3 regions of the Hymenobacter canadensis genome follow, and region 3 is predicted to be linked to each of the others. Evidence: riboswitches for the same ligand, from Rfam matches in the RefSeq annotation. Region 3 holds a riboswitch; each other region holds the start of a gene.

Region 1 (4,207 bases), 1.1 Mb from region 3:
AGCTGAAACTGCTCTTTGATATTGCCGCCCTCTACGGCCACGATGTACGCAGCTTCCCGGAGCGGCTCTACCTGCTGCACATCTTCCAACTGGCCTTCAGCAGCCAGCACACCCGCCGCGAAACCTACCGCCAGCTAGCAGCCTGGCCCGAAACGCAGCAAACCGTTACGGCCGAAACCTTCGACTGGCGCACTTTCCAACAGGAGTACCGCGACTACATCGACCTGGCCAAGCTGGCCCAGCTGGTACCGGTGATTGGGGCGGCCGTGGGCGCCGTGGCCAACTACCGCCTGCTGGCCCAGCTCGGCGAAACGGCCATCATGTGCTACCGCCTGCGCTGGTTTGCCGAGAAGGGCCGGATTGCTGGAGAAGCGGATCCTGCACAGTAAATGTCATTCCGAGCAAAGCGAGGAATCTGAGTAAGCACATGCAACGTCAGCACCCATATTCCTCGCTCCGCTCGGAATGACACAAAAAAACAGCCCTGACGGAAACGTCAGGGCTGTTTTTTTGTAAACTGAAAAGCTTAGCCTTTGGCTTGCTTGCTGCCCTGGTGGGCTTTGCGCTTGGCCATGCGGTCCGACTGCAGTTGGCTGTACTTGGCGTACTGGTCAGCGCTCAGGATTTGCTTGAGTTGGGCATCGTACTGGGCTTTTTTGCCCTTCATGGCCTCATGCTGCTGGCGCTTTGTAGCGGGCGTGGTGCCGGCCTGGGCTTTGTAGGCCTGCATTTCCTGGGCGCGGCTCAGGTGTAGCTGGCGAACCTGCTCAGTCTGGGCGGCGGAGAGGCCGAGCTGCTTGGTGAGAGCCTGAGCGGCGTGGGCGGCGCGCTGCTCAGGCGTTTTGGCGGCCTTGTCGCCTTTCTCGCCCTTCATGCGGTGCTGGCCGTGGGCGGCTTTGGTGGGTAGCGTCTGGGCCGAAACGGCGGCGGCGGAGAACGAGAAAGCGGCGAGGATTACGAGGAACTTCTTCATGGCTATGGTTGGAAAAATTATGGCGGGTGAAAGAAGCCCGCTGCCGTCCGGACTGGCGTTTAGGCTTCTGCAGGGTCATTTGCAACTCCGATGCCAGTTTTCAGTGCCAAGCCCGAAAAAGCGCCTCTTGAAAAATTTAAATTTTCCGGTTAAACCTTCGTTTGCTGGCTCAGTCGCGGGTTTTTATCGGGGCTTATGCTCTGAAAAAGACTGGTTTCAGCACTGGCAGGCAAGGGCCGCTGCCCCGGCTTTGGGTTGGCAGGGGCAGGCTGCTGGAGTGGAAGAAACAATCGCCGGCCGCAACAAAACGTGGCGGTTCGGGCTTTGTACAGTCCGGGTTGCGGGGGCAGCAATCCGGTTTTACCTTTGCCCCATCAATTCTTTCTAGCCCGAAGGATTGTTTTTATACAGAGGCGCTGAGAGACAGGCTCGATGAAGCGTCGGCAACCACCCGGAACCCTCCGGAACGGTGCCAATTCCTGACCATATAAAAACAAGTTGCCGTGGACGCTTCCAACAACCTCCTGCATTCAACCTCCGCTTTTTTGGCTCCGGCTGCCGCGTTGCGGCTGGCGGGCCGGGGCTGTTGTTGCTGTTGTTGTCGGGCGTAGCTAGCCCTTTCTCTGTTTTCGCGGGTACGCACCCGCCGACGTCGCACGTCGGTCGGCTGCTGCGCTAAGCGGCTTCGCGCCCGCACCTCCTCTTTTTCTCGGATTGTCACCCGATGGCCGGGCCGGGCACAGGCTTTGCGCTCCGGTTGGCGGCCTGCGGTGGCTGCTGATTCGCTCGTTGCGCGGTTTGCGGGCGGCGTAATCGGCTAGGCCGGACTTCCGTTCCTGCTTTGTTTTCTCCCGGGAGCCGGTGGCGTTGCGCTGCTGCCGGCGCCGTTTCGTTTTTCATTTTCCGTCTTTTTGCTTCTGACTATGTCATCCCTCCAAAAGCCCATTGGTATCTATTTCGAGCACCCCGAGTGGTTTAAGCCGCTGTTTGCGGAGCTGGACCGCCGCGGCCTGCCCTACGAGAAAATCGACGCCGCCCATCACCTGTTCAACCCCTCGGAAAAGGAGAGCCGCTACAGTCTGGTGGTGAACCGCATGAGCTCGTCGGCGTACCTGCGCGGGCACGGGCAGGGCATCTTCCACACGGCCGGCTTTGCCACGCATTTGGAGCGTATCGGCACGCGCATCATCAACGGCTCGGCGGCCACGGCCATCGAAACGAACAAGGCTCGTCAACTGTCCCTGTTCGAGTTGCTGGGGCTGAAATACCCGGCCTCGCGGGTCATCAACCACGCCTCCCGGGCTGTGGACGCAGCGCGCGAGCTGCGCTTTCCGGTGGTGGTGAAGGTGAACATCGGGGGCAGCGGCGCTGGTATCATCCGCTTCGATACGCCCGAGGGCCTGCAGGCCGCCGTCGACAACAACCAGATCGATCTGGGTATCGACCAGACGGCGCTGGTGCAGGAGTACGTGACGCCCCGCGGCGGCCACATTCACCGCGTGGAAATGCTCAATGGTAAGTTTCTCTACGCCATGAAGGTGTATACCACCGGCGAGAGCTTCAACCTTTGCCCGGCCGAAATCTGCCAGATTCCGGAAGAGCAGTCGGCCGAGTTCTGCCTGACCGAAGCCCCGAAAAAGGGCATCCAGGTGGAAGCCTTCACGCCGCCCGCCGAAGTAATCGAAGCCGTGGAGCGCATTGTGGAGGCCGCCAAAATCGACGTGGGCGGCATCGAGTACCTCATCGACGACCGCACTGGCGACGTGCTGTTCTACGACATCAACGCCCTGTCCAACTTCGTGGCCGACGCCGTGAACGTGGTCGGCTTCGACCCCTACGCCCGCTTCGTGGACTACCTGGAGTCGCAGCTGCCGGTGGCGGCGGTGGCTCAGGAGGAAGTAGCCACGGCGTAGGCCGACGATTCATTCAAGCAAACAATCAGAACGTCATGCTGAGCGAAGGCGCAGCCGCAGTCGAAGCATCTCTACCGCTTCGTTGCAGTAGCAATCTAACGAAGCGGTAGAGATGCTTCGGCAAGCTCAGCATGACGTTCTATCAATCTCAACTCAACGAACCATGAAATTTGGCTATTGGATGCCCATATTCGGGGGCTGGCTGCGCAACGTCGAGGACGAGCAGATGCCCACCGACTGGAGCTACGTAAAGCAGCTGGCCCAGCGCAGCGAGGCCCTGGGCTACGACCTGACGCTGATTGCGGAGCTCTACCTGAACGACATCAAAGGCACCGAGGCGCCCTCGCTGGAGGCCTGGAGCACGGCCGCCGCGCTGGCCGCCGTGACCGAGCAGTTGGAAATTATGGTGGCCGTGCGCCCCACCTTCCACAACCCCGCGCTGCTGGCTAAGCAGGCCGCCAACATCGATTTGATTGCGCCCGGGCGGTTGTCGCTGAACGTGGTGTCGTCGTGGTGGAAGGACGAGGCCACCAAGTACGGCCTGCACTTCGAGCAGCACGACGACCGGTACGCCCGCACCCGCGAGTGGCTGGACGTGGTGACCAACGTGTGGAAGCAGGACCATTTCAGCTACGACGGCAAGTACTACCAAGTGGCCGACAACGTGCTGCAACCCAAGCCCGCCAAAGCCCCGTTCCTGTACGCCGGCGGCGAATCGGAAGCGGCCAAGGACCTGATTTCGACGCAGTGCGACGGCTACGTGATGCACGGCGACTCGCCAGAGCTGATTGGGGCCCGCATTGCCGATATGCGCCGCCGCCGCGAGCAGAAAGGGTTGCCGCCGATGAAATTCGGCGTGGCCGGCTACACCATTGTGCGCGACTCGGAGCAGGACGTGAAAAAGGAGCTGGACCGCATCACCAACGTGAAGGCCTCGGCCTCGGGCTACGGCAACTACCAGCAGTGGCTGGCCGGCACCCAGCTGGAGCAGCAGGTGTCGTTGCAAGACTACTCGGTGTCCAACCGTGGCCTGCGCACCGGCCTGACCGGCACGCCCGCCCAGCTGCAAGACCGGATTGGCGCTTTCGAGGCTGTAGGCGTTGATTTTTTCCTGTTGCAGGCCAGCCCGCAGCTGGAAGAAATGGAGCGTTTCTCCGAATCTGTTATCCAGGTAGTGGCGTAACTTGGTTGCCTGAAATTCGCCTGTCATCCTGAGCTTGCGAAGGATCTTATCACGTCGAAACGAGTCGTCAAAGGATAACTCGAACGTGATAAGGTTCTTCGCAAGCTCAGGATGCCAGATAGGCAAAGCCTGACACAA
Region 2 (4,207 bases), 1.5 Mb from region 3:
GCAATCGGCAGCTAGAAATCAGATAAATGACAGACGGCGAGGCGCAAGATACGGCTTTCGGGTAGCCATGTTACGCCCTTCAGAAGGCCCAAGCAAAAAACTCCGCCCTACGTTCCCTATTCCTTATACACAGAAGGATTGTAGTCAGGTTATCAAATTGTTAGGTCAGGTTCTTCTACTGCACCACCACTTCTACGCGGCGGTTGCGGGGGCGTTGCTGTGGGTCGCGGTTATCGGCCAGCGGGCGGGTGCCACCGTAGCCGCGGGCCGCCAGCCGCACCGAGTCGATGCCCTGCTGCACTAGGTACTGCCGCACCACGCGGGCCCGCTGCTCGGAGAGGCGCAAATTCAGCTGGGCGTCGCCCACGTTGTCGGTGTGGCCGGCTATTTCCAGGCGCAGGGCGGGCTGCTCGCGCAGGCGGCGGGCCAGGGCGTTGAGCGTGGGTCGGGAAGTGGGCAGCAGCGCGGCCGTGCTTTGGGTGAAATACAGGTTGGGCAACGCCACGGCCGTCCCTCGGTTCAGGCTGGCCAGGTCGGGCAGCACCGTGTCGGGCAGTGCGGGCCGTGGCTGCGGAACTGGGACCGGTGTGGGCCGGGGGCGTGGCGCGGGCCGGGTGGGGCGCGGTGCAACGGCAGAAGTCGGCCGCCGCCCAATCACCAGAGCCGATTTGACGGGCGTGATAGTCACGCCCGGTGGCAGGCCAGCCGTTTGCGGGCGGGCGGGTGGCGCAGGCTGCGGCGTGGCGGCCACCGGCACTGGCTTGGCTGAGGCCGGCAAAGCGGAGTAGAGGTAGCGGGCCGGAATGGCATCGGGCTCAATAGTGGAGTTAGGCAGTTGCCAAGCCAGCAAAGCGCGCGTGTCGAACCCCACCTGGTAGTACTCCACGCGCAGCGGGTAATAGCGGCCGCCTTCCAGCTGCAGCTGCGCCGTCACCAGTGTCACGGGCTGGTTGCGCCAAGAGCTGATGATGCGCTTGCCGCCCACCCACACCCGCATGCCATCGTCGGTAGGAACCTGAAACGTGTACAGCCCCGAAACTGGCGCGTAGAGGTGGCCCGTCCAGCGCACCGAAAAGTCCTCGCCGGCCAACCCTTCGCCCGGCGGCACAAAATGCCCGGTCACCTGCCCGGCGCGGTTGCGCTCCAGCGTCCAGTTGAAGTCGATGGTAGGGTCGAGGCGGGTGAAGGCGAGGTGCCCGAAGTTGCGGCCATTGTAGTAGGCACCCTGCAAGCCGGTGCCGGCGGTGGCGGGCATGGCCTGGCCCCAGCCCAGCTGGCTGGTAGTCAGCAACAACAAGAGCAGCCAGAGTCGGGGACGCATAAGCCAGAGGAGTAGGGGAGAAATAAATAACAGCAAGCCAACGCCGGAAAACAGTGGCTTGATATAGCCTTGGCGGCCAACAGTCCACCCTGGTTTGCGGTTAGCTGCAAGAAGCTACCGCCGCCAACCACCGAAATCCGGGAATTGAATTTCGGAAATTCCGGTTGTATCTTCGCTGTGTTACTTATCCAGAAAGACCGAGGGATTGGGCCCGATGACGTCTTAGCAACCTGAAATAAAACAAGGTGCTAACTCCCTTTTCAAGGCCTTTACGGGCGTTGGAAGAAGATAAGTACGGAACCGGCCTTCGCGCCCGGCTCTTTCTGGATAGGCACTTTTTGCTGCTGATTTTCTCTAGAAGAGCCGATATGCCGACCGCCCTCACCACCCCCGCCACTACGTCCCCCCTTCACGACATCCTGCGTCAGCGCGTGCTGATTCTTGACGGCGCCATGGGCACCATGATCCAGCGCCACCCGCTCACGGAGGAGGATTTCCGGGGCACACGCTTTGCCGACCACTCGCACCCGCTGCGCGGCAACAACGATTTGCTCAGCCTCACCCGGCCCGATATCATCCGCGGCATTCACGACGAGTACTTCGCCGCCGGGGCCGACATGGTGGAAACCAACACGTTCAGCGGTACCACCATCGCCCAGGCCGACTACGCGCTGGAGCACGTGGTATATGAGCTGAACTACGAGTCGGCGCGGCTGGCGCGGGAGTCGGCGGATGCCTTTACGGCCCTGACGCCCGACAAGCCGCGCTTCGTGGCGGGGGCCGTCGGCCCTACCAACCGCACCGCCAGCCTCTCGCCCGACGTGAACCGCCCCGGTTTCCGGGCCGTGACCTTCGATGAGCTGGCCACCGCTTACCTCGAGCAGGTGCGCGGCCTCGTGGACGGTGGCTCCGACGCGCTGCTGATCGAAACCATCTTCGACACGCTCAACGCCAAAGCGGCTTTGTACGCGGTGCAGAAGTTCTTCGACGAGGGCGGCAAAGTGGTGCCGGTCATGATTTCGGGCACGATTACCGACGCCTCGGGCCGCACCCTGAGCGGGCAGACCGTGGAGGCCTTCTGGAACTCCATCCGCCACCTGCCGCTGCTGAGCGTGGGCCTGAACTGCGCCCTCGGGGCCGACCAGCTCAAGGTGTATATCAAGGAGTTGAGCCGCATTGCCGACGTGCACATTTCGGCTTATCCCAACGCCGGTTTGCCTAACGCCTTTGGCGGCTACGATGAGTCGGCCCAGGAATTTGCGGGCGTGGTGGAAAACTACCTCAAGGAAGGCCTCGTGACGGTGGTGGGCGGCTGTTGCGGCACCACGCCCCAGCACATTGGCGAGCTGGCTCGGCTGGCCGAAAAGTACGCGCCGCGCCTCTTGCCGGAAGTGCCCAAAGCCACCCGCCTGAGCGGCCTGGAACCGTTCGGCGTGTACCCCGACAGCCTGTTCGTGAACGTGGGCGAGCGGTGCAACGTCACCGGCAGCCGCGCCTTTGCCCGCCTTATCCGCACCGGCAACTACGAGGCGGCCCTGCAAGTGGCCCGCGACCAGGTGGAAGGCGGCGCCCAGGTGATTGACGTGAATATGGACGAAGGCATGCTCGACTCGGAGCAGGCCATGACGACCTTCCTGAACCTGATTGCCTCGGAGCCCGATATTTCGCGGGTGCCCGTCATGATTGACTCCTCGAAATGGAGCGTGCTGGAAGCCGGCCTCAAGTGCGTGCAGGGCAAGAGCATCGTCAACTCCATTTCCCTGAAGGAAGGCGAGGACGTGTTCCGGCAGCGGGCCCGCACCGTGCGCCAGTACGGCGCGGCCGTGGTAGTCATGGCCTTCGACGAAAACGGCCAGGCCGACAGCTACGAGAAGCGCATCGAAATCTGCCAGCGCAGCTACGATATTCTGGTGAACGAAGTCGGCTTCCCGGCCGAGGACATCATCTTCGACCCCAACATCCTGACCGTGGGCACCGGCCTCGACGAGCACCGCAACTACGCCGTGGACTTCATCGAAGCTGTCCGCTGGATTAAGCAGAACCTGCCCGGGGCCCTCACCAGCGGCGGCGTTTCGAACATCAGTTTCTCCTTCCGCGGCAACGATGTGGTGCGCGAGGCCATGCACTCGGCCTTCCTCTACCACGCCATCCGCGCCGGCCTGGACATGGGCATCGTGAACCCCAGCCAGCTGGCCGTGTACGACGAGGTGCCCCAGGATTTGCTGGAGCTGGTAGAAGACGTGCTGCTCAACCGCCGCCCTGATTCCACCGAGCGCCTCGTGGACTTTGCCGAAACGGTGAAGCAGAAAGACAAGGTGGAAGTAGTGGCCGACGCCTGGCGCAGCCTGCCCGTGAAGGAACGCCTGCAGCACGCGCTGGTTCGCGGCATCACCGAGTTTATCGACCAGGACACCGAGGAAGTGCGGCAGCTGGTCGGCCGCCCGCTCGAAGTAATTGAAGGCCCCTTGATGGCCGGCATGAACGTAGTAGGCGACCTGTTTGGGGCCGGCAAAATGTTCCTGCCCCAGGTGGTGAAATCGGCCCGGGTGATGAAGAAAGCCGTGGCCTACCTGGAGCCCTATCTGCTGGCCGACAAGCAGAGCGGCGACCGGCAGACGGCCGGTAAAATTCTGCTGGCCACGGTGAAAGGCGACGTGCACGACATCGGCAAGAACATCGTGGGCGTGGTGCTGGCCTGCAACAACTTCGACATCGTGGATTTGGGCGTGATGGTGCCGCTGGAGCGGATTCTCGACGAAGCCCAGAAGCAGCAAGTAGACGTCATCGGGCTAAGCGGCTTGATTACACCGAGCCTGGATGAAATGGTGTACGTGGCCCAGGAAATGGAAAAGCGCGGCCTGAAAACCCCGCTCCTCATCGGCGGCG
Region 3 (4,207 bases):
AATCTGCATGAGCAGGTCGGCGGGGCCGGCCTTGGCGTAGTCGAGAAAGACGTCGAAATACCGGTCCTCGCGGAAAATGCAGGTATCGGTCAGCTCAAATTCGGGCTTCTGGCGGTTGCGGCGGGCGTTTTCGCTCACCAGCCAGTCGTACGGAAACGCGTGCTGCGGATACTTGTAGAGCATCCGCATGTAGGAGTGGGTGGGCGTGTTGTCGAGGTAGTAATACAGCTCTTTCACGTCCTCGCCGTGGTTGCCTTCGGGGCTGCTGAGGCCAAACAGGCGTTCCTTCAGGATGGCATCCTGCCCGTTCCAGAGGCCCAAACCCAGGCACAGCAGCTGCTGGTCGTCGCAGACGCCGCCGAGGGCATCCTCGCCCCAGCGGTAGGCCAGGCTGCGGGCCATGTCGTGGGTGGTGTAGTTCCAGGGCTGGGCGTCGTCTGAGTAGTCTTCGCGCACGGTGCCCCACTGCCGGTCGCTCACGTAGGGCCCGAACTGGTGCCAGCGTTGTTGGCCCTCTTTCAGCTCCTTCTGTCGGCGCTTTTCCTCGTTCATTGGATGGAATTTCTGAGTGATAAAGGCACCGTATCGTCGTGCCGCTGGCCCTGGTCTGCGCCGACGAAGTCGGCAAGACCGGTGGCCGGCCCACCGCCCCGGTCTCCGACCGGAGGACGCGCAGCGGCCATGCCGCATGGCGCCGCCCGAGTTCTACGCCAGTCTGGAGACTGGCCCGATTCGGAGGCCACCGGTCTTGCCGACTTCGTCGGCGCAGACCGGGGCTAGTGCGGCCAGCCGCCAGCCGCCGACCGTCTGCTCAGCCGTTGTCGGCGAAGCCGGGGTAGAGCGTCATGCCGCCATCGGCGAAGAGCGTGATACCGGTCACGTAGTCCGACTCGTCGGAGGCCAGCCACACGGCCACGTGGCCGATGTCGGCTGGCTCGCCGACGCGGCCGTAGGGAATGAGCGTGAGCAGGTTTTTCTCCTCCTGCGGCGTGTCGCGGGCCGAGTGGTTGATGGGCGTGGCAATGGCGCCAGGGCCGATGCTGTTCACCCGGATGCGGTGCGGGGCCAGCTCCTGGGCCATGGTCTTCATCAGCTGCATGACGCCGCCCTTGCTAGTGGCGTAGTTGACGTGGCCGGCCCAGGGAATGAGTTCGTGCACCGAGCTCATGCAAATGATTTTGCCGGTGGCTTTGGAAATTTCCGGCTGCGGACCGCGCCGCACAAACTCGCGGGCGGCCTCGCGGGCGCACAGAAACTGCCCGGTCAGGTTCACGCCAATGACTTTCTGCCACTGCTCCAGGGTCATGTCCAGCAGCGGGGCATCGTCCTGGATACCGGAGTTGTTGACGAGGATGTGGAGCGTGCCGGCCTGCTCGCGGATCTGGTCGAACATGCGCAGCACGTCCTCTTCCCGGCTCACATCGGCCTGCACGGCCGTGGCCTGGCCGCCGGCCTGCTCTATTTCGCGCACCACTTCGGCCGCATCATTGGCACTGCGCGAGTAGTTGACGAACACCCGGGCGCCCTCGGCGGCCAGAGATTTAGCCACCCCGGCCCCGATGCCGGAGCTACCGCCCGTGACGAGGGCTACCTGGTTTTGGAGGCGCTTGGAAGAAGAAGGTGCAGGCATAGTTGGCAGGCAAGGTGTACCCTGTAAGACTAGAATGCGCGGCCGTAGGTTACATGAAGTTTCCGCTACCACCGCTGAAAAGCAGTTTTCTGAGGTCAGTTTTCGCCCAAAAGCCGCCAGCATTTCTCTCCCTGAACGGGGCCTGCCGGGGCTGTTTCGGCGACGCCGTTCGAGAGGCTGTGGCCAGCTCAGCCGCTGTGGCAAACTGCCCGGCCAGACGTAGGGCATGGCAGCAGATTCTGCGCTTTGCAAGGCTGCCTGCGCGTCATTTTTTCAGGCATTTGCCGCACATCCTGCATCACTCTTCACAGTCCGAACACCTTTATTATTTCCTGTTCAAAATACTGAAAACAAACGCATTAACTCATAATACAAAATCTCAGCACCGCACTGTAAAAGCCCTCATCACAAAATATAATTTGGAAGTGTAAAATTTCAACTTCTACCTTTGTGCCACCAATTCTTTACCCCCCGAAAGGATTGTTTTTATACAGAGGCGTGGAGAGACAGGCTCGACGAAACGCCGGCAACCAGCGGACCTTCCGAAACGGTGCCAAGTCCTGACCATATAAAAACAACAAGCCGTGAAATCCTTGTTCAACACCGCCACCGTTTCCGCTACCTTCTGTGCCGTACAGCATGGATGTTGTGGTATGCGAGGCATGGGCTGTTGTCAGGGCTAGGCACGCTCCCGTTTTCCTGGTTTGTGCGCCGCCTGCCGCTGAGCTGACTTGCGCGTTTTCGCCGTTGGCCAGGGGAACCGCACGCCCTTTTCTGTTGCGCCGAAAACCGCGCTGCGCCGCTGCGTAGGCCGTTTTCGCCGAAACCATCTTCCGGCCGGAATGCCCTTGCCCCAGGCGGGCCCCTTCCTCCTCACCCTTCCTGCTCATGTCCGTAGCTGATGCTGCGCCGGCCGCCCACGCCTTGCTGGACCGCCTGCGCCCTCACCTGGTGGCCGCCTACGCCCTGGAGCGGCTGCGTCTGGTGGCCGACACCTTCCCCGGTCAGGCCGTTTTTTCCACCTCTTTCGGGCTGGAAGACCAGATTATCAGCCACCTGATTTTCACCCACGACCTGCCCATTGCGGTGTTCACCCTCGATACCGGTCGCAACTTCCAGGAAACCTATTCCACCTGGAACAAGACGCTGATCCGGTACCAGAAGCCCATTGCGGTGTACGCCCCGCAGCGCGAGGACCTGGAAAACCTGCTTCTGCAGAAAGGCCCGAACTCGTTCTACGAGAGCGTGGACAACCGCAAGGAGTGCTGCCACATCCGCAAGGTGGAGCCCCTCAGCCGGGCCCTGGCCGGCCGCGGGGCCTGGGTCACCGGCATCCGGGCCGAACAATCCCAGAACCGGCAGACCATGGACCCGCTGGAGTGGGACGCGGCGCACAACCTCGTCAAGATCCACCCGCTCTTCGACTGGACCTGGGAGCAGGCGCTGGCCTTCGTGCAGCGGGAGGGCATTCCGGTGAACCCGCTGCATCAGCAGGGTTTCGTGAGCATCGGCTGCGCCCCCTGCACCCGCGCCATCAAGCCCGGCGAGGATTTCCGGGCCGGCCGCTGGTGGTGGGAGGACCTCGCGGCCAAGGAGTGCGGCCTGCACGCCACCACTCATCACGACGGCCCCGACCCGGTGGTGGAGCCGGTACCAAACCACATGTCATCCTGAGCGGAGCGAAGGACCTTACCCCGCCAGAACAGCTCTGCGCCCTCTGCGTCCTTTCCGAGCTAAAAACAGCTGAACGACCATCGTGCAAACGTAATAAGGTCCTTCGCAAGCTCAGGATGACATTCAAAACCTAAAATCCAGAAGTATATGAGTACCACTTTCGATTACCTCGACCGGCTGGAAGCCGAAGCCATCCACATCCTGCGGGAGGTGGCGGGGCAGTTTGAGCGGCCGGCCCTGCTGTTTTCGGGCGGTAAGGATTCCATTGTGCTGACGCGCCTGGCCGAAAAGGCCTTCCGCCCCGGCCGCTTCCCCTTTCCGCTGGTGCACGTGGATACCGGCCACAACTTCCCCGAAGTGCTGCAGTACCGCGACCTGCTGGCCGCCCAGCTGGGCGAAAAGCTGGTGGTGCGCAAAGTGGAGGACACCATTCAGCGCCAGCGCCTGCGCGAGCCGGGCGGCAAGTTCCCCAGCCGCAACCCGCTGCAGACCTATACGCTGCTGGAGGTGATTGAGGAGTTCGAGTTCGACGCCTGCATCGGCGGGGCGCGGCGCGACGAGGAGAAGGCCCGGGCCAAGGAGCGCATCTTCTCGGTGCGCGACGAGTTTGGCCAGTGGGACCCCAAGCGCCAGCGCCCCGAGCTCTGGAATATCTACAACGGCCGCATCCAGAAGGGCGAAAACGTGCGCGTGTTCCCCATTTCCAACTGGACGGAGCTGGACGTGTGGCGCTATATCCAGCGCGAAAACATTCCGCTGCCCGACATCTACTTCGGCCACGAGCGCACCTGCGTGGTGCTGCCCTCGGGCCAACTGCTGGGCCTTTCGGAGCATTTGCAGCTGGATGCCGAAGACGAAATCGTGACCCGGCAGGTGCGCTTCCGCACCGTGGGCGACTCCACC

Evidence for each region. A riboswitch is a leader RNA that binds a small molecule or an ion and turns the genes downstream of it on or off. The one in region 3 is predicted to bind S-adenosylmethionine.
Region 1: it holds a riboswitch for S-adenosylmethionine, as region 3 does, so the genes downstream of both, O3303_RS03510 (ATP-grasp domain-containing protein) here and O3303_RS08110 (phosphoadenylyl-sulfate reductase) in region 3, are expected to answer to the same signal.
Region 2: it holds a riboswitch for S-adenosylmethionine, as region 3 does, so the genes downstream of both, metH (methionine synthase) here and O3303_RS08110 (phosphoadenylyl-sulfate reductase) in region 3, are expected to answer to the same signal.

The regions. Positions count from the first base shown of each region.
Region 1 is NZ_CP114767.1:816,530-820,736, forward strand. Features, by position in the region: gene O3303_RS03500 (EcsC family protein) at 1-389, shown strand, start outside; gene O3303_RS03505 (DUF4890 domain-containing protein) at 527-973, opposite strand; SAM riboswitch class I at 1,374-1,467, shown strand; gene O3303_RS03510 (ATP-grasp domain-containing protein) at 1,897-2,886, shown strand; gene O3303_RS03515 (LLM class flavin-dependent oxidoreductase) at 3,050-4,069, shown strand.
Region 2 is NZ_CP114767.1:3,352,068-3,356,274, reverse strand. Features, by position in the region: gene O3303_RS14365 (PA14 domain-containing protein) at 176-1,321, opposite strand; SAM riboswitch class I at 1,503-1,616, shown strand; gene metH (methionine synthase) at 1,690-4,207, shown strand, end outside.
Region 3 is NZ_CP114767.1:1,879,395-1,883,601, forward strand. Features, by position in the region: gene O3303_RS08095 (MGH1-like glycoside hydrolase domain-containing protein) at 1-552, opposite strand, end outside; gene O3303_RS08100 (SDR family oxidoreductase) at 812-1,630, opposite strand; gene O3303_RS08105 (hypothetical protein) at 1,684-2,061, shown strand; SAM riboswitch class I at 2,114-2,205, shown strand; gene O3303_RS08110 (phosphoadenylyl-sulfate reductase) at 2,519-3,304, shown strand; gene cysD (sulfate adenylyltransferase subunit CysD) at 3,452-4,207, shown strand, end outside.